DNA from 4 places in the Devosia chinhatensis genome. Region 3 is predicted to be linked to each of the others. Evidence: predicted binding sites of a transcription regulator. Region 3 holds the regulator's gene; each other region holds the start of a gene.
The links. Region 3 encodes LexA, which represses DNA repair genes until DNA is damaged. Its sites were predicted from a motif close to TGTTCNNNNTGTGTTCNG; they were not measured.

Region 1: the regulator LexA is predicted to act here: its motif matches at 3,048-3,065, upstream of VE26_RS12790 (helicase-related protein).
Region 2: the regulator LexA is predicted to act here: its motif matches at 2,042-2,059, upstream of VE26_RS18120 (ImuA family protein).
Region 4: the regulator LexA is predicted to act here: its motif matches at 3,176-3,193, upstream of VE26_RS01810 (PA0069 family radical SAM protein).

The regions. Positions count from the first base shown of each region.
Region 1 is NZ_JZEY01000061.1:508,237-513,123, forward strand. Features, by position in the region: gene VE26_RS12790 (helicase-related protein) at 1-2,946, opposite strand, end outside; gene VE26_RS12795 (nuclear transport factor 2 family protein) at 3,418-3,750, shown strand; gene VE26_RS12800 (DUF3108 domain-containing protein) at 4,117-4,887, opposite strand, start outside.
Region 2 is NZ_JZEY01000061.1:742,247-747,133, reverse strand. Features, by position in the region: gene ppa (inorganic diphosphatase) at 1-162, opposite strand, end outside; gene VE26_RS13960 (universal stress protein) at 298-747, opposite strand; gene VE26_RS13955 (hypothetical protein) at 835-1,407, shown strand; gene VE26_RS13950 (tellurite resistance TerB family protein) at 1,401-1,868, opposite strand; gene VE26_RS18120 (ImuA family protein) at 2,074-2,874, shown strand; gene VE26_RS13940 (Y-family DNA polymerase) at 2,768-4,426, shown strand; gene VE26_RS13935 (error-prone DNA polymerase) at 4,423-4,887, shown strand, end outside.
Region 3 is NZ_JZEY01000054.1:1,375,515-1,380,401, forward strand. Features, by position in the region: gene trpC (indole-3-glycerol phosphate synthase TrpC) at 1-644, shown strand, start outside; gene moaC (cyclic pyranopterin monophosphate synthase MoaC) at 641-1,123, shown strand; gene VE26_RS06620 (molybdopterin molybdotransferase MoeA) at 1,120-2,322, shown strand; gene lexA (transcriptional repressor LexA) at 2,405-3,121, shown strand; gene VE26_RS06630 (IlvD/Edd family dehydratase) at 3,611-4,887, opposite strand, start outside.
Region 4 is NZ_JZEY01000054.1:349,382-354,268, forward strand. Features, by position in the region: gene VE26_RS01790 (ribonuclease HII) at 1-202, opposite strand, end outside; gene VE26_RS01795 (DUF4180 domain-containing protein) at 205-582, opposite strand; gene VE26_RS01800 (hypothetical protein) at 645-1,223, shown strand; gene VE26_RS01805 (HAD family hydrolase) at 1,276-1,950, shown strand; gene VE26_RS01810 (PA0069 family radical SAM protein) at 1,963-3,102, opposite strand; gene VE26_RS01815 (MDR family MFS transporter) at 3,459-4,887, shown strand, end outside.

The DNA of each region.
Region 1 (4,887 bases), on a different contig from region 3:
GGCGAGAGCTGCAAAAGGGCTATCAGGATCAAAGACCGGCTTGCGCTCCTCGCGGGGCGGTCGGCGATCGGTGCGCTCACCCTTGTCAGGGCGGGTCCGCCGTTCCTCCTCGCGCCCCTTGCCATGCGCAGCTCTGCCCCCCTGCGGGCGTTCGTTGCCCTCTGGACGCTTACCGCGATTGGCGTTCTGGCGCGAGCGTTCGTTGCGGCGCCCCGGCTGCCCTTCGCCATCGGCGTCGCGACGGCCGCGAGGTTCGTGGCGGCGCTGATCATGATTGCGGCGTCCCGGAAACCAGACCTCGTCCATCTCCGGCTCGGACGACACGGGCTGGGTTGCAGCAGCATCTGCGGGCGCCGCATCAGGCACGGCTCCTTCGATGATGGGGAGCGCAACAACTGTCTCGTCAGCTTCGACGGCAGGCTCGACGCTCGCTGGACTGTCTTCCAGCACCTGGTCCAGCGCCGCGGCTTCGGCGGACGCATCGGCAGGCGCAATGGGAGCCGCCGGTTTGGGTGTCCGACGGACGCGATATCCCAGGGACGTCAGTATCGAGGAAAAATCATCGCCCGAGCAGCCCAACAGACTGGTCATCTCCACGGTCACGCGGAACCCATTGCCATCGGCGGCGCCGGCCGGCAGGTCCCCGGCATAGGGACGGGCCGCATCGAGGGCGATGAGGGGGCGGATGATGTCGGCCAGCCGTTCCAGGATGTCGATGCGCACGGCGCGTTTGCCCGCGACCTTGAAGCCGGCAATTTCATAAAGGCGGGTATCGACTTCCGGATCAACCAGGAACGAGGTGCGACCGGATAGAACGATGTGGGGAATATCGGTCACGCCTGCCTGGCGGATGCCACCATGCTTGAGCGCGAACAGCACCAGCGCAAGCTCACGCGGTGCGGGCTTGAGCGAAAGCGGCAGATAGATGTGGTAAGCGCCGAACTTGATACCCAGTTTGCGCAGCTTGCCGCGCACGTCCTGATCGAGACCTTTGACATCGTCAGCGACGTCGTGGCGCGGCAGCAGCCCCAGATGCTCGAACAGGCGGTAGGCCAGACCGCGGGCCGTGCCTTCCAGGTCTACAGGAGCCTCGAGGGCCATGATTGGCTCGAGGACGGTATTGATGTGGTGCCGAAGCCAGAGCATCAACCGATCCTGAACCTTCTCCAGGTCCGGGCCAGTCAGCGTTTCGTCGGCCAGAATAATGATGCGGGGGCGATAGAGGCTATCGCCTTCGGCCAGTTCCGCGACGATTTCGCCGCGCCAGCGCAACCGACCATCTGTCGCCAACACGAATTCTTCATTTGGCGAACCGGCCAGTCTTCCGGCACGATTGTGTATCTCTGGCGCGACCACGGAATCGGCGGCGCCCCGCAGACCCTTGGCATCGAGCTCGCCATCGTTGCGAGCCAGGGAGAAGCGGAAGCCTTCAAGCGTGCCGATGAGGTGGCCTTCCAGCCGCACTTCGCCTTGGCTATTGATTTCGGGAGATACCATACGTTTGTCTTTCAGATGGCGGAGCAGCACGCTTGTGCGCCGGTCGACGAAGCGCTGGGTAAGACGCTCGTGCAGAGCGTCACTCAGGCGGTCTTCAATGTCCCGTGTCTTTTCGCGCCAATAAGTAGGGTCTTCAAGCCAGTTTTTGCGGTTCGCGACAAAGGTCCAGGTCCGGATCTGCTTGATCCGATTGCTGAGTGTGTCAATGTCGCCCTCCGCATTGTCGCAAAACCGGACCTGCTCGGCAATCCAATCCTCGTCGACCCGTGTAATTCGTCTCAAATCCGAGAAGATTCGGGTCACAATCTCCCCGTGCGCTGCCGGTGAGATGCCCTGATAGTCAGGAATCTGGCAACATTCCCAGAGCAGTTTGACCGCTTCATGGCCGCGCGCCAAGGCTCCGGCCTCGTTGCGCGCCAGAAACTCCAGGGCCATTTGGTCGGTGGCGATTGGCACGCGGGTCAGCGTTCTGTCCTGCGGGGAAACTTCGAGTGACCCGCGTAGCCGCTCGATGGAAGAAAAATCGAGCACCGAATTGCGCCATTGCACCTGCCGCACAGGCTCGAAATCGTGGGTCTCGAGCTGCACGACGAGTTCTTCGTCAAAATTCTCTGTGCCCCCGGTCACCCCAAATGTCCCGTTATGGCGATGCCGCCCGGCTCGACCGGCAATCTGGCCGAGCTCGGACGGTGTCAGCGGGCGGCTCTGATGGCCATCGAACTTGGTATCGTCGGCAAAGGCGACGTGGTGGATATCGAGGTTGAGACCCATACCGATGGCATCGGTAGCAACGAGGAAGTCCACATCGCCATTCTGATAGAGGTCAACCTGGGCATTGCGGGTGCGTGGCGAAAGCGCTCCCATCACCACCGCCGCACCACCGCGTTCGCGTCGGATCAGTTCGGCAATGGCGTAAACCTGGCGCGCCGAAAAGGCGACGATCGCGGAGCGGGCCGGCTGGCGGGAGAGCTTCTTCGAGCCCGAATAGGTCAGCTGGGAAAAGCGCGGCCGATCGATGATCTCAGCGTGTGGGATAAGCTTTTTGACGACCCCCGCCATTGTGGCGGAACCCAGCAAGAGCGTTTCGTGAAACCCGCGGGCCTTGAGGATACGGTCGGTGAACACATGGCCGCGATCGAAATCGATGGCGGTCTGAATCTCGTCCACGGCCACGCAATCGACATGAATGTCCATCGGCATGGCTTCGACCGTCGCAACCCAATAGCGCGGCTTTGCAGGCACGATACGCTCTTCCCCGGTAACAAGAGCGACCGCCTGCTCTCCCACCCGCTCCACCACGCGTTGGTAGACTTCGCGCGCAAGCAGGCGCAGCGGCAGACCGATCATCCCCGTCGGATGAGCCAGCATGCGCTCGATGGCGAAATAGGTCTTGCCGGTATTGGTCGGCCCAAGAATGGCCTTGACCAAATGGGAGGGTGCGAAAGTCATCGCCCCCTATGTAGTCGTTCCCGCGCTCGCTTGCGAGGCCCACAGCAGGCGTCCCGACAAAAGACACCAAATGCCACTTTTCTGCCACCCGTGTTAACGTCGGGAACAAAAATTGAACGAAACAGCATCGAATCGGCGCGACCAAGCAAATCCGCTTTCGTTCTCTACGAGATATGGTGCGCTATGACGATGTCGACCCACAAGCGGGAGGAACGCCTGGCTTAAATGGGTAGAAACGCCTTCACAGGCCTTGCTAAACCCTTAATTTTTGTCATTTGCGGTGAAATGTGAACGCGCGGTAAATAGACTGGGGTATCGAATTTTGTTGGCCTTCACATCGAGTTCGCGGATTTGTGGCGCGTTTTTCACCGGGGCTTGACGAAATACCGTATTGACGTGCCAGACCGGGACAAATTCCTCCTGACACAGTCCGTCAGCTCCACACGCGATAAAGCGAAAAAGGAGCCGCAAATGTCAGTTTTTAACCCTACTGCCCTCCCCGCAACGATCGCAGCTTATTTCGCCACCTCAGGCAATCGTGCTGCGATAGACCTGTTTGCGCGCGAAGCAGCCGTTGTTGACGAGGGCGAGACACATACCGGTCTTGAGGCGATCACCTCGTGGCTCGACAGCGTCGAGCGTCGCTACAGACCTCGCTACGTTCTTCAGGATGCAAGCCGTAGCGGAACCGGACATACTGTCACCTTTGAGGTGTCAGGCACATTTCCCGGCAGCCCCGCCATTCTTCGGCAGCACTTCGAGCTCAATATGGACGGCAAGATCCGGCTTTTGCGCACGCTTTGAAATGTATCATGCCGGGACAAATGATGAGCCATCGTGTCCATCGGAGTAATTTCCGGCACAAAGCAGGAACGAACACGGTCTGAATCATTACCTCGGGAGCAATCCGGTTTTGTTCACCACCATATCTGGTGGCGGTCCCTGAGTGATACCACCAGCTTTCCTCGGCGGAGCACCTGCGCTGCTTCAAACCATTTATATCTATGAATTTTCGGTTAAATTTGCTCGCACAACCGGTTTCCTGCCAATCCATTGTCAAACAGAAACACAAATGCGCCACAGCCGTTAACCGGCAAGTGGCGCATTATCCCCAGTCCAAAGACGTAAAATTGTCAAAAAAGGCTTTGACCGTCCGAAAGTGGGACAGGTCTACTCGGCGCGGGCCGTCGTTAGCACCATGGACATATCGCCCATGCTGGTGCCGATATTGACCCGATAAGGCACGAAATATCCAGAAGCGCCCAGCGGCGCGTACCAGACGATGATACGGCTTGTGTCCGCCAGGTATTGCGTCATCTCCGACGTCTCGAAGTGACCGGACACCGGACGGTATTTTACGGAACAGGCTACGAGAGGCCCCTGGTAGCCCGTGCGCGGAGACGTGGCTTCGTCCTGTGACAGGAAACCCATGTCGATATTGAACCGCTCGACACCTGTGAAAATGCGGAAGTCGCGATCGCAAAGATTGCGGTCCAATCCCTGGCCCTTGAGGACAAAGGACGAAAGGAAATCGGCCACCCCGGTCAGATGGGTCCGCTCCAGCGGTATCCGGTCATAGGAATCCAGAACCGGCGGCGTCACCTGGAAGGAGGAGACGTCGCGCCCCGCAAAGCCGACCTCTACGTTGAAGGTCTCGCCATTGGCGCGTGTTTCGAGCTGGAAGCGTTCCGATTGCAGCGCGGCACCGCTCGACGACCCACTGACGCTGGCTTTTGCCGTGCCGCTTGCCACCACGTTGCCCAAGCCGGTGACCCGCGCAGAAACATCGAAACCGTAACGGGCGCCGTCATCTTCGAAGTCGATGTCGATCAGGGCAATATTGATACCGCCAACGGTCACCACATAGCTGACCCGCGCATCCACGGGCGCAGACAGGGCGGGCTGGGCGACCAGTGGCATGGCCAAAGCAAGGCAGGTGAA
Region 2 (4,887 bases), on a different contig from region 3:
GCCCGGATAACGCATCGGCGTATAGAGAAAACGGTCGACGAACAACGCGCCCGAATCCTTGTCGATTTCGTACTTGATCGGTTCGCCGCCAAGGGGAACTTCGATGATGACGTTGAGATCGTCGGGGGGGTTCTTGCCGGTGGGGATGGCGTCGATATTCATGTCTTGCCTTGTCTCGCCGTGGGGAGGGACGGAATGGGGGTGGTTCTGCCCACAATGGTCTGCAAAGGCAAGCCACAAATCAAGAGCGACCGCCCGCTGGCACGGCCCAATCTCCCGGATTAACTGCCCAGCCTCTTACTTGACGATCAGGACTGGAATGGGCGAACGGGCCAACACTTCCGCGGCCTGGCTACCCAGCAGCAAGCGTGCCAGGCCGCGCCGTCCATGCGACCCCATGACGATGGTGTCTATGCCGCGATCGACAGCGGTGGACAGGATGGCTTCGGCCGGTCTCTGGTGTGGAACGTGCAAAGTCTGCGTCGCAATTCCCGCGGTTTCCGCCCGAATGTGTGCGCTGGCCAGCAGGGTCTGGGCCGCCTGGGCATAGCTCTCGTCCAGCTTGGCCAGAATTGGTCCTGCATCGATAGTGCCGAACCCACCCGATCCATATCCGCTGCCCACAGGGTCGGTCGCGGTCACAATGAGAAGGGGGGATTTTTGGGCCTTGGCCAGACCGATTGCGGCATCAAGAGCCTTTTCAGCGAGGTCCGATCCATCGATGGCAACCAGAAGCGACGTGAACATGACGATCCTCCTTGTTCCACCCATCTTCCCATGGCCATGATGGGAGCACATTGATCTCGATCATATGCGCGACGAGGAGGAGCCGTTATGAAACCACCAAGGATCAAGGCAGTCCTGGCCGGATCGTTGCTCACGCTCGGAGCAAGCGCGGTGCCGATTCTGGCCCTATCCGGGGCAGTGAGCGCCTATACCGATCTTGATCTCGATCAGTGCCTCGTGCTGGATGCCGATGATTTCGGTGCCAGCTGGGCCTGCCCGGGCTACAAGGGATACCCGGTCATGGTGCAGGAAGGCGACCTGCGATTCTCACTGCGCTATGGTTTCAATGTCGACAAGAATGATGCTGGCTTCCAGACTCTGCCACCCTTCAACGAACTGGGGTCGACGCTGGAATGGCGCCTGTCCAATGCCTCGGGACGGTGGATGCCCATTGCCACCATCGTACGCTACCACACCGCCGACCCAGAGACCGGGGTCAACAAGGGTCAGGTTCTGGTCGTAACCCAGATCAAGGAAGGCGATACTTGTCACATTGCCTATGTGGACGCACTGGCCAACGAAGATGCCAATGAACTGGCCCGGCAAGCGGCAGACAAGGCGGGGGATTTCAGCTGCATGACCGACGAGGTCGAGGTGATCGGTGCCTTCGAGGCCTATTGACCGGGTTCGTCCTCGGCGACGCGACCCCGGATCTGGTTTCGTAGGATCGTCCGGTCTCGGCTCGAGACGCCGATCAGTTCGGCGATGCGCCAGACCATGTTGTCCTCCAGCTCATGATTGGTGCGGTCGGCAAAGACCACGGTCCACATCATGCGAATGATCTCAATGCGGTCGCTCATCTCGAGCTGGATCAGGCCGCTGGTGAATTTATAGAAATCCACCGCTTCGGCATCGTGCCGCGCCGCATCCTGGATCAGCTTGTCGACGCTGGTCGACGTCAGGTCATAGTGATCCATCAGCGCGCCGCGAATGGCCTGCCGCTCGGTTTCCTGCATCACGCCATCAACGGCAGCCAGATGCACAAGCAGCGCGGCGACGGCCAGCTTGGGGTCGGAGAGATCGGCTTTGGCTTCGGGCTTGGCAAACAAGCGGGTCAGGGCGTCGAACAGGGCGGTCTCCATCACGGCATCGGGCTCATTCCCGCAGAGGCCAGTAACGCGAAGTCTCGGGCATTCGTGCCAAGGGCTCAACGCATTAGGGTTCCCATCACGCGCTCTTGAGCAGAGCTGATGCACACCGGCCACACCAAGATCGATGAAAAGGGACTCGACTCCTGGCAGATTCGGAGTCTAGATGTTCCTGTTTTGTTCATGCAGCGGTTGCCAGATGCAGGCCCCCAATCATCAAGAGCGCCTTACCGCGCTACGGGACGTCATTGCCGATATCGAGCGCAAACCAGCCTTGCTGGAGGCGGCGCGTCGCTCCGACCTCAATGATAAGGGCGATTTTCCTGTTCTGCCCGGAGGCCTGGTGCAGGAGATCTTTGCCGATGATCTGCGCATGGGGGGCGCCAGCCTGGGTTTTGCCCTGACCCAGGCCAAGGGATTGCTGACCCCTAAACGCCCGGTCGTCTTTTATCTCTGCCTGGCCGAGGACGGGCAAAGGCAAGGCATGCCCTATGGGCCGGGTCTGTCCTGGTTCGGGCTCGATCCGGCCCGTCTGGTCATCATCCAGGCTGGCGACATGACCGAACTGCTCTGGGCGGCCGAGGAGGTGATGGCCTGCCGCGCCGTGGCGGCGCTGGTGGCCGAAATCCGCGGCGAGCCCAAGCTTCTCAATTTTACCGCCAGCCGCCGCCTCAGCCTGCGCAGCGCCAGCAGCCACGTCTCGCTGTTCCTGCTGCGCTATGGCCATGGCCGCGCCAGCAGTGCCGGCCATCTGCGCTGGCATGTCCAGCCGCAACGCAGCGGACGGCTGGCTCACGACGACAGGGCACCAGGCGCCTCACGCTGGCATGTGCAGCTCGAAAAGGGCCGTATTGCCGGCAATCGAACGCAATGGGTGCTGGAGTGGACCAAGAATGGCTTTGCAACTCTCTCTCAGCCCGCATCGGAACGGCGTCCCGCATCGCCGGTTCCTGGTTCTCTATCTGCCGTACTGGGCCACGGATTATCTCAAGCGGGCTGATGCCCGATTGCAGGATGTGCCGCTGGCGCTCTACGAACGCATCAAGGGCGGGTTGCGTCTTGTGGCGCTCGATCCGCATTTAAGGCAGGACGGTTTGCGGATCGGACAGAACCTGGCCGATGCCCGAGCCATCCGACCCGACATGGTGGTTCAGGAAATCGACCGCGCGCTGCTCGAAAGCGCCTTCGGGACCTTTGCCGACTGGCACTCCAATGCCAGCCCGCTGGTATCGGTCATGACCGACATGGCTGCCTATGGCGATCTCGTACTCGACATTACCGGGGTCAGCCATCTTTTCGGCGGGGAGGCAGCCATGTTGCGCCATGTGCTCACCCGGCTCAGGGTGCTGGGCTATACGGTTTCGGGCGCCATTGCGCCCACGATTGGTGCCGCTTGGGCTGTCAGCCATTTCGCTCGCAGCCAGGTGGTAAGTGCGGATAGTCTTGAAACGGTTCTGGATGATCTGCCGGTGGCCGGCCTGCGCCTGTCGGAAAGCCAGAATGCCACGTTTCTTCAGATGGGACTGGTCACGATCGGCCAGGTTCGGCAGCGGCCCCGCAAGCCGCTGCAGGCCCGCTTCGGCGCGCAGCTGCTCCTGCGGATCGATCAGGCCTATGGGCAGATCCAAGAGCGGATGGCGCCCCGCCTGCCGCCGATCGAGCATCATGCAGAAAGGCGTCTGGCCGAGCCGATCAGCCTGATGGACGATGTGCTGCTGATCACCCATGACCTGGCTGTCACGCTGGGTTTCAAGCTCGAAGCCGCAGGGCTGGGGGCGCAGACATTCCATCTTTTTCTCTATCGCGTCGATCACAAGGTGATGACGCTATCGCTCAACGCGGCGCGGCTAACCCGTGATCCCGGGCACGTCACCGATCTCTTCCGGCATCGCGCCCAGCGGCTGGCGGGGGAATACGACGCCGGCTTCGGGATCGACATGGTGCGGCTGGCCGCGTCCAGTCTCGAGCCTCTCGATGCGGTCCAGACGGGAGCCTTTTCCGTCGAGAACGGGCTAGAGGATATCGATCGGCTCAACGATCGGCTGTCCAGTCGGCTGGGACCCCAGGCGGTCTTGCGCAGCATGCTTGTCGCCTCACGCCTGCCCGAAAGGGCCGAGCAATTCGTGCCGGCGCTCGTGGCCGGAGAAGCAAAAATTGCCATTCCCGATCTTCGGCGACCCTTGCGTCTCCTGCCCAAGCCGGAGCGTATACAGATCATGGCCGAAGTTCCCGATGGCCTGCCCGCCTCGATGATGTGGCGGCGTCAGGCCTATCGGCTGGTCAGGGGCGAAGGTCCCGAGCGGCTGGGAGCGGAGTGGTGGCGCAAGCCGATGCGGCTCGAGCTGGTGACGCCGCCCGTTTCTAAACCGTCCGAGCCGGGTGAGGAGCCCCAAGCCTACATTCCCGATCTGGTGCGCTTCGAGCCCGATGCGGCCACGCGGGACTATTATGTGGTCGAGGATAATGAGGGGCGCCGCTTCTGGGTCTTCCGCCAGGGCTTTTACACTGGCCCGGTGGCGCCGGTCTGGTATCTGCATGGATTTTTCGCATGAGCGAGCGCCCACAGCACCAGCCCGAGGGCATCGATCCGGCAGAGCCGTCATATGCCGAATTGGTCACCACCACCAATTTCTCCTTCCTGCGCGGCGGGTCGCATCCCGAGGAGCTGGTGGCCCATGCCATGGCCATGGGCATGACCGCCTTGGGCGTATGCGACCGCAATACCTTTGCCGGAGTGGTGCGGGGCTATGTGACGGCGCGCGACAACAAGTCGGTCAATCCGCGTTTTCGCTATCTGGTCGGGGTCAGGCTGGCCTTTGCCGACGGCACGCCCGAGATCATTGCCTATCCCACAGACCGGGTGGCCTATGGCCGGCTCTGCAAACTTTTGACCCTGGGCAACAGGCGCGGCGAAAAAGGCGAGCCCGTTCTCTATTTCGAGGACCTGTTCGGCTCGGGCCATCCCGCTGATCTCTCGGTCCAGGGTCCACCGGAAGATTTCTCGCAAGGACAA
Region 3 (4,887 bases):
CCGAGGTGAAGAAGGCCAGCCCCTCCAAAGGACTGATCCGCGCCGATTTCAATCCGGCCCAGATCGCCCGCGACTACGAAACGGCTGGTGCGGCCTGCCTTTCCGTGCTCACCGATCGCCCCAGCTTCCAGGGCTCGCCGAGCTACCTGATCGAGGCCCGCGCCGCCACCAACCTGCCGGTGCTGCGCAAGGATTTCCTGTTCGAAACCTATCAAGTCGCCGAGGCCCGCTCCTGGGGCGCGGACTGCATCCTGATCATCCTCGCCGCCATTGGCGACGACGTGGCCCGCTACCTCATCGACGCCGCCAATGAATGGGGCATGGATGCGCTGGTGGAAGTCCATGACCGCATCGAACTGGACCGTGCCTTGGCGCTCGAATCGAGGTTCATCGGCATCAATAACCGCAATCTGCGCACCTTCGAGACCACGCTGGAAACCACTATCACCCTGGCGGCCGGCATCCCCGACGGCGTCACGCTGGTCAGCGAAAGCGGCATCGTCAACCACGAACATCTGCGCATGCTCGACGACCGCTGCGGCGTCGCCACGTTCCTTGTCGGCGAAAGCCTGATGCGACAGGAGGATGTCATTGCCGCCACGCGCACCCTGCTCAAGGGCGCTCCCGAAACGGTCAGCCCATGACTTCCCCGCGCCTCACCCATCTCAATGACAAGGGCGAGGCCCACATCGTCGATATCGGTGACAAGGCGGTTACGCGTCGCCGGGCTGTCGCGCAGGCACGCCTGTCCGGCCAGGCCGAGACCATCGCCACGATTCTCGAAGGCGGGCTCAAGAAGGGCGATGCGCTGGCCACGGCCCGCATTGCCGGGATCATGGCTGCCAAGAAGACCGCAGATCTCATTCCCCTGTGCCACCCCATCCCGCTGACCCATGTCAGCGTGGACATAAAAGCCGATGGCGAAGCCTCATTACTGATCCTCGCCAGCGCCGAAACCACCGGCCAAACAGGTGTGGAAATGGAAGCCTTGCTGGCCGCGTCCACCGCCGCGCTCACCCTTTACGACATGGCCAAGGCCATCGATCGCGCCATGGTCGTGTCCGATCTTTGCCTGGTCGAAAAGTCGGGCGGCAAGTCCGGCGATTTCGTGCGCACGTCATGAGCCTCCTGCCCGTCGAAGACGCCCTCAGGGCCATTCTCGCCCATGTGCCCGAAATCGTGGCCGAAGAGGTCCCTCTGTCTTCCGCGGAGGGTCGCGTCCTGGCCCAGCCGCTCCTCGCACGCCATGACCAGCCGCCCTTCGATGCCAGCGCCATGGACGGCTATGCCATGCGCGCCGCCGATGTCGCGGAAGGCGCACGCCTGAGGATCGTCGGGATGTCTCAGGCCGGCGCCGCGTTCGCCGGAAGCATTGCTCCAGGGGAAGCGGTTCGCATCTTCACTGGCGCGCCCGTGCCCGCCGGCGCCGATACCGTCATCATGCAGGAACAGGCCGTGCGCGAGGGCGATTTTGTCCGGTTCACTGCCCCTGCCCGCCTTGGCCACAGCATCCGCCCGCGCGGCAATGATTTCACCAATGGCCAGAGCCTCATCGACATCGGCACGCGCCTGACGCCCATGCGCATCGCGGTGGCCGCTGCCGCAAATGCCGCGACGCTCGCCGTCTCCCGCCGCCCGCGGATCGGCCTCCTGGCCACCGGCGACGAACTGGTTCTGCCCGGCACGCCCCTTGGCCAGGATCAGATCGTGGCGTCCAACAGCTTCGGCCTCGGCGCCATGCTCGCCCCCTATGCCGAAGCGATGACCGACCACGGCATCGTCGAGGACCAAGCTAACGCTCTTCGCGACAGGCTGGAGCACGCCTTTGCCGCCGCCCCCGACATTCTGATAACCACCGGGGGCGCATCGGTCGGCGAACACGATCTGGTGCAGGATGCCTTGAAAGATATGGGCGTCACCCTCGACTTCTGGCGCATTAACATGCGACCCGGAAAGCCGCTGATGTTCGGAACGCGCGGCAAGACGCTCGTCTTCGGCCTGCCCGGAAATCCGGTGTCGGCCATGGTGACGGCGTTGGTCTTCATCAAGCCGACCCTGCGCGCCTGGCTGGGTCTCGATGAGCCCGAGCATTGGCGTCTTCCGCTGGCGGCCGATACGCCGCCAAATGCCGCCCGTCGCCATTTCATGCGCGCAAGCCTGGTCCACTTGCCGGAAGGACCGCACCTCCTGCCGATTGCCCAGACCGACAGCGGCCACACCTCGTCCTTGGCGGGCGCGGACATGCTGATCGTGCAACCCGAGAACGATCCCGGCCAGCGCGCGGGCACGCTCGTTGAAGCCCTGCCCATCGACGCCTTCTAGAATTCCGCACGGGTTATTGCAGAACATAAATGGAACACTTATAGTCGTTCCGTCTATGTTCCGATTCTGGGGTCGAGGGCCGATGCTGACGCGCAAACAACATGAATTGCTGATGTTCATCCACGAAAGGATGAAAGAAAGCGGCATTCCGCCCTCCTTCGATGAAATGAAGGATGCGCTTGATCTGGCGTCCAAGTCCGGCATCCATCGTTTGATCACTGCGCTGGAAGAGCGCGGGTTCATCCGCCGTCTTCCCAATCGCGCCCGCGCGCTTGAAGTCGTCAAGCTCCCCGATTCGATGAACCCGTCCCTGGGCGGTCGCAAGGCGCGCTTCGAGCCCTCCGTCATCGAGGGCAATCTGGGCAAGGTGGCGTCCCCGCCGGCCCGCTCGGGCGGTCTGTCCGATGATTATGCCCGTCCGGTTTCCATTCCCGTCATGGGGCGCATTGCCGCTGGTACGCCCATCGAGGCCATTCAGAGCCATTCCCACACCATCGCTGTGCCGCCCGAAATGCTCGGCGCAGGCGAGCATTATGCCCTTGAGGTGCGTGGTGATTCGATGATTGAAGCCGGCATTTTCGATGGCGATACCGTGCTCATCAAGAAGCAGGAACATGCATCCACCGGCGAGATCATCGTGGCGCTTGTCGATGATGAGGAAGCAACCCTCAAGCGCCTGCGCCGCAAGGGCGACACGGTGGCCCTCGAGGCGGCCAACCCCGCCTATGAAACCCGCATATTCCCGCCGGATCGGGTGAAGGTCCAGGGTCGTCTCGTGGGCCTGCTTCGCAAATACTGAGCAAATGTCTGCGCTGTCGGAAAGGCCCGCCCATGGCGGGCTTTTTGCGTTTGCGCCCGATTGTCACCAAGCCACTTATCCCCGGCACCATTCGCTGAGCCTATCCTTGCGCCATTGCTTCCTGAAGCGCGGTCATGACGAGTGGTTGGGCGGCAATGGCAGGTGATGTGGGGTCGCCCATATCGAAGCCCGTTTTTCTCCCTGCAGACCCATAAGCCGGGCTGCGGATTGCCAGGATGGTGGCTGTCTTGCCATCTCGGCGACATCTTGCGGCAACAGCGCCGGAGATGAAGTCCAGTCGATCCGGTGCGGGCAGGCATGTCGGCACGGGGCGAGAGAAGCGGAACACTGGCCTGTCGACCCGGCGAGGCGGACGTCTCACCCCTTTTGCGCACCTTTTACCCGAGGCCACGCCTCGCCGGGTTCGCTTCGAAAAAAAAGCCGGCCCCAATCATCTCGGGGCCGGCCATATGTGATGGCGCGAAGCAATCAGTGATTGTCGCGCGGAATGCCTTCATTCTGGGCGATCCGCTGATACTTGACCGCCGGACGTAGAACCGCGCCGCTGCCGAGCTGGTCGACCAGCCCGCGCTGAATCTCCTGCCAGGGTGTCTGGTGCTTGGGGAATTTGTAGCCGCCATCGGCCTCGAGAGCCGCACGGCGTGATGCAATTTCCTCATCCGAGATTAGGATATCGGCTTCGCCCTTGTTGAGGTCGATCCGCACCCGGTCGCCGGTCTTGAGGATAGCGAGGTTGCCACCCGCCGCTGCTTCCGGCGACGCATTGAGAATGGAAGGCGAACCCGATGTGCCCGACTGCCGACCGTCACCGATGCAGGCCAGCGAATGCACGCCCTTTTTGATCAGGTAATCGGGCGGCCGCATGTTGACGACTTCTGCGGCGCCCGGATACCCGATCGGGCCCGCGCCGCGCATGAACAGCAGTGTATGTTCGTCGATCTCGAGCGAGGGATCGTCGATGCGGTGGTGATAGTCCTCCGGACCGTCGAACACCACCGCCTTGCCCTCGAACATACCCGGATGAACCGGGTCCGAGAGGTAGCGCTCCCGGAACTCGGGCGAGATCACGCTGGTCTTCATGATGGCGTTGTCGAACAGATTGCCCCGCAGCACCAGGAACCCGGCCTCCGCCTTGAGCGGATTGTCGAAGTGCCGGATGACCTTGTCGTCCTCGATCACCGTGTTCCGGCAATTCTCGCCGATGGTCTTGCCGTTGACCGTGGGCGCATTCTCGTGGATCAGGCCCTGGCCCATCAGCTCGTTCACCACCGCCGGAACACCGCCGGCATGGTAATAGTCCTCGCCCAGATATTCGCCCGCCGGCTGCAGGTTCACCAACAGCGGCACCTTGAGCCCGTGGCTCTGCCATTCGTCTATATTGAGGTCGACGCCGATATGGCGGGCAATGGCATTGATATGGATCGGGGCATTGGTCGAGCCGCCGATGGCAGAGTTGACCACGATGGCGTTGAGGAAGTTCTCCTTGGTGAGGATGTCGGAGGGCTTGAGGTCCTCGTGCACCATCTCCACCGCCCGCTTGCCGGTGCGGTACGCCATCTCCTGACGGTCGCGATAGGGCGCCGGAATAGCCGCAGAACCGGGCAGCTGCATGCCCAGCGCCTCGGCCAGAGAATTCATCGTCGAAGCCGTGCCCATCGTGTTGCAATAGCCGGTCGACGGCGCGGAAGAGGCCACCAGCTCGATGAACTTGGGATAATCGATCTCGCCAGCGGCCAGGAGCTGGC
Region 4 (4,887 bases), 1.0 Mb from region 3:
CCGCGGGAATGCGGTCCGGATCGAGCCGCACGGCGGCGACCACGACCGGACCGGCCAGCGGGCCACGGCCGGCTTCGTCCACGCCGGCAACGAGGCGGGCGCCGCGCGCCATCAGCATCTGCTCGTGGCTGTAATCGGGAAAATCAGCCTCGGGCGCAAAGAGCGCTTTTGCATCCGGTGCCGGCTTGCTGCGAGCGGCCATGATCAGGCTTTGCTGCCGAGGGCGGCGTCGAGCGCGGCCCGGTCCGCCACGAAAAGATGATGCCCGATGCGGTTGGTTTCACCCACGAAGTCGCGAAGCGCACCGCTGGCGGCGAGGGGCGCGGAAATGTCCCCCACAATGGCGAGGCGCATCCGGTAATTCTGCAGCTTCTGGAAGAAGTGTCCCGCCTGCTTGTTGGCCAGCTCGAAAAAGTGGGGAGCGAAACGCGCCGCGGGCACGACGAGCATTTCCGCCGCGCTGCCATAGGTCTGCCCGATCAGGTCGAGCGCATCGTCTTCGCTGCCCAGGGCAGGGCCCTGGTCGGCGACGAAAAACAGATGAACGCCGTTGACGATCTCGGTCTGCATCCCGATGTCCATTTCGCAATCCGGTCCTCTGCTGATATAGGAGTCGCGCCGGGGGGCAAAGGTGAGAGAGACCCATGCGCAATGCAATTTGGCTTGCCGCCCTGCTGGCTTTTGCCGGCCCGGCTGCGGCGGAGCCCTTCCATCATCCCTTTGGAGAATGGCGAGAATATCACCGCGACTGGCTGGCCGCCTGCCCCGACAGCATCGAGGAAGATGCCACCGATTATTACGGTTATTCCTGCTTTGCCAGCACCGGTAGCCAGGAATTGAACGGCGCGGGCCTGCCGGCCTACAAGCTGACGCTGATTCATAACCGGCTCAATGGCGACATCGACCTGGCGATCACGGTGTCTCCCGATGAGGGCGAATACGATACGAGCCGACCAATCGTCTTGCGCTTCGGCGGTGAGCCGCCGCTGGCCCTCTCCTTCGGCGCCGATATCGAGACCCGGCACAATACCGTGAACCAGTTCTTCCTTCTGGGCGACGACCGCCAGAAGGTGCTCGACAAGATGGGTGACCGCAATGCGCTGACCCTCTCGGTGCCGCTCCTCGGTGTGGACAGGCCGGTGGAAAGCCGAATGTCGCTGCGCGGCGTGCTGGCCTCGCTCGACTTCATGTCCACCTATGCGCGGCGCGTCGCCGAGTATTGACGTCCTAGCCGCTATGGTGTCGGTTCGCCCCACTCCAAAGGAATGGACCGACATGCCTCTCAAGCCCGGCGCCGCGCTGCTTTTCGATATCGATGGCACGCTGGTGGAAAGCGATCCACTGCATCTTGAGGCCTTCAACCGGGTCTTTGGTCCGCGTGGGCATCATTTCGATCGCGAACGGTTCGGCCAGCATCTGCAGGGCCTTGCCAACGAGGCTATCGCGGCGCGCTTCCTGCCCGAGGAAACGCCCGAGCAGCGCATTGCGGTGATGAACGAGAAGGAAGCCACCTTCCGCCGGCTTGCCGGCGCGGGGATCGAGCCGGTCCCGGGACTGGGCGCGCTGCTCGACTGGGCGGACGGGGAGGGCGTGCCGATGGTGGCGGTGACCAATGCACCGCGCGCCAATGCCGATCAATTGCTCGATGCCATAGCCGTGCGGGACCGCTTCCGGGCTGTGGTGGTGGCCGAGGACCTTGCCCATGGCAAGCCGCATCCCTTGCCCTATCTGGAGGGCCTGCGCCTGCTGGGCGCCGATGCGGCCCACAGCGTCGCCTTCGAGGATTCCCGGACCGGGATCGCGTCGGCCGTTGCCGCCGGTATTGCCACCATCGGCATGGCAACCGGACTGAAGCCGGAACAGCTGGTGACGGCGGGCGCCATCATGGGCGTCCCCGATTATCGGGAAAAAGCCGTGATCGATTTCATCAAGGCACGGTTGCTCGCCTGACAGCGGCCCGTCCTAGAACAGGCTCATCTGCTTGCTTTCCAGCTTCGGCGCCTCGAACAGATCGGTGCGCAGGCCCGCAAGCTTGGCCTCCAGCCCATAGCGGTCGCGGGCCTTTTCGAAGCGCTGGCGCAAAAGCGTGGCATAGGGACCTTCGCCGGTCATGCGGGTGCCCCAGCGCGAATCGTAGTCCTTGCCGCCGCGCGTGTCGCGCACGAGCGAAAGGACGTGGCGGACGCGGTCCGGGAAGTGCCGCAGGAGCCATTCGCGGAACACGTCGCGCACCTCGCCCGGCAGGCGCAACAGGATCATCTGCGCACTGATCGCGCCCTGGGCCTTGCCCGCATCGAGAATGCGCTCGAGCTCCATGTCGTTGATCGCCGGGATCATCGGCGAGGCGAAAATCGCGGTGGGGATGCCGGCCTCGGAAAGCAGGCGAATGGCTTCAAGCCGCCGGGCGGGCGAGGAGGCGCGCGGCTCCATCTTGCGGCTGAGCTTGTGGTCCATCGAGGTGACCGACATCGCGACCTTGACCAGGCCCAGCCCTGCCAGCTCGGTCAGAATGTCCAGATCGCGCGCGATCAGCGCCGACTTCGTGGTGATCATCACCGGATGGCGCGTCTCCAGCATGACTTCGAGAATGCCTCGCGTCAGCTTGTGCTTGCGTTCGGCCGGCTGGTAGGGATCGGTATTGGTGCCCATGGCAATGGGCTTGGGGCGATAGTTCCGGGCAGCAAATTCGGATTTCAGCGCCTCGACCGCATTGGTCTTGACGTAGATGTCGCGCTCGAAATCGATGCCCGCCGAATGACCGAGAAAGGCATGGCTGGGCCGGGCGAAGCAGTAAGAGCAGCCATGCTCGCAGCCGCGATAGGCATTGATCGAGCGCTCGAAGCCGATATCGGGACTGTCATTGCTGGTGATGATCGACTTGGCGCGCTCCATATGTTCGACCGTTTCGAACAGGGGCATTGGCTCGACGCTACCCCAGCCATCGTCGAAGCTGTCGCGCTGATGCGGCTCGAAACGGCCCGAGCGGTTGGACTGCGCACCGCGACCCCGCGCCTGCACCAGCTCGCGCCGTGCCAGATCGGCGTCGCGGCTGCGGCTCAAGCGCTCCAGAGCTTCAAAGGAAGGGGCCTGATAAAGGGCCATGGTCGTGGTCTCCTGCCTGCTGCGGCCACAGAATCGAGCTGTGTCCGACAGGACAGAACGCTAGCAGGTTAATGAGAACAAAACAAGAACATCAATTTGGGCCGATGTCCGCCTGAAGCATATATCGGCAGGGCCGCCATGCATTACAAGACTGGACGCAAGAGGGCGCGTGACGTAGACAACCGGCCTTCATCCGGTTCCGCATCGTCGCTATCCCAAGGGCTGTCCACGCCCGATTTACGGCTGCGGCGCGCTGCTGACAGGGCTTGTCACACAAAGTTCGGAACGGATGTCGAAACTGGGCGGCCTGCAGCGTCGCATGGCCGCAACCACCGCGAAAGGGACACGAGATGACAATGGATGCAGCAGCTCAGGAGCTGCCGGAAAGTTTGGCGGAAACGCCCGACCACACCGCACGAAACCGGCTGGTCATCGCCATCCTTCTGGTGTCGACCTTCGTGGTGTTTCTCAACGAAACCATCATGAGCGTGGCCATTCCCCACCTGATGGTTGATCTGGGCGTGACGGCCGGCGCGGCTCAATGGCTGACCACCGCGTTCCTGCTGACGATGGCGGTGGTCATTCCGATCACCGGTTTCCTCCTGCAGCGCATCAATACGCGACCGATCTTTCTTCTGGCCATGTCGGTGTTTTCGGTCGGGACACTGGTTTGCGCGCTGGCGCCGGGCCTTGAGCTGCTGGTGACCGGCCGCGTTGTTCAGGCCATCGGCACGGCGATCATGATGCCGCTCCTGATGACCACGGTGATGACGCTGGTGCCGCCCGAAGGGCGCGGCAAGACCATGGGCAATATCTCCATCGTCATGGCCGTTGCCCCGGCTATCGGCCCCACGATCGGCGGCTTCATCCTGGGCCATTTCGACTGGCGCTTCATGTTCTATTTCACCCTGCCCATCGCCATTGGCGCGCTGATCCTGGGTGCAACGCGCATTCGCAATGTCTCGACGCCCCGCTTTGCGCCGCTCGACATCGTCTCCGTGATCCTGTCTGCGCTGGCCTTTGGCGGCCTGGTCTATGGCCTGTCGAGCCTGGGCGAGGGTGCCGAGCACCCCTCACCCATCCCGGCCTTCGTGCCGATCCTGGTCGGTGTCGTGGCCATGGCGATCTTCGTCTGGCGCCAGATGCGTCTCGCCTCGGAAAACAAGGCGCTGCTCGATCTGCGCACATTGCAGCACCGCAATTACACCTTTGCGCTGGTGACCATGGCCATCGCCATGGTGGCGCTGCTGGGGTCCTCCATCCTGCTGCCGATCTATACGCAGAACGTGCTGGGTCTCGATACGCTGCAGACCGGCATGATCCTGTTGCCGGGCGGGCTGCTCATGGGCCTGATGGGACCGATCGTGGGGCGCCTGTTCGACCGCGTCGGACCGCGACCGCTCCTGGTTCCGGGCGTGATCCTGGTCTCGGCCGTGATGTGGGCGCTGACCATGGTGGGCACCGACACGCCGGTCTGGGCCGTCGTTGCGGGCCATGTCACCCTGAGCCTGGGGCTGGCATTGACTTTCACCCCGCTTTTCACCTCGTCAATGGGCTCGGTGCCAATGCCGCTCTATTCCCATGCCAGCGCCATTCTCGGATCGGTGCAGCAGGTGGCCGGCGCCGCGGGCATCGCGCTGTTCGTGGCCGTGATGAGCCTGCGCACGGCGGCCAGCGCAGCCGAAGGTCTTGACGGTGTCGAGGCTCTCGCCGCCGGTATCCGGGCCGGGTTCCTCTGCGGGGCAGTGGTGTCGGTGCTGATGGTGGTGGCGGCAACCTTCGTGC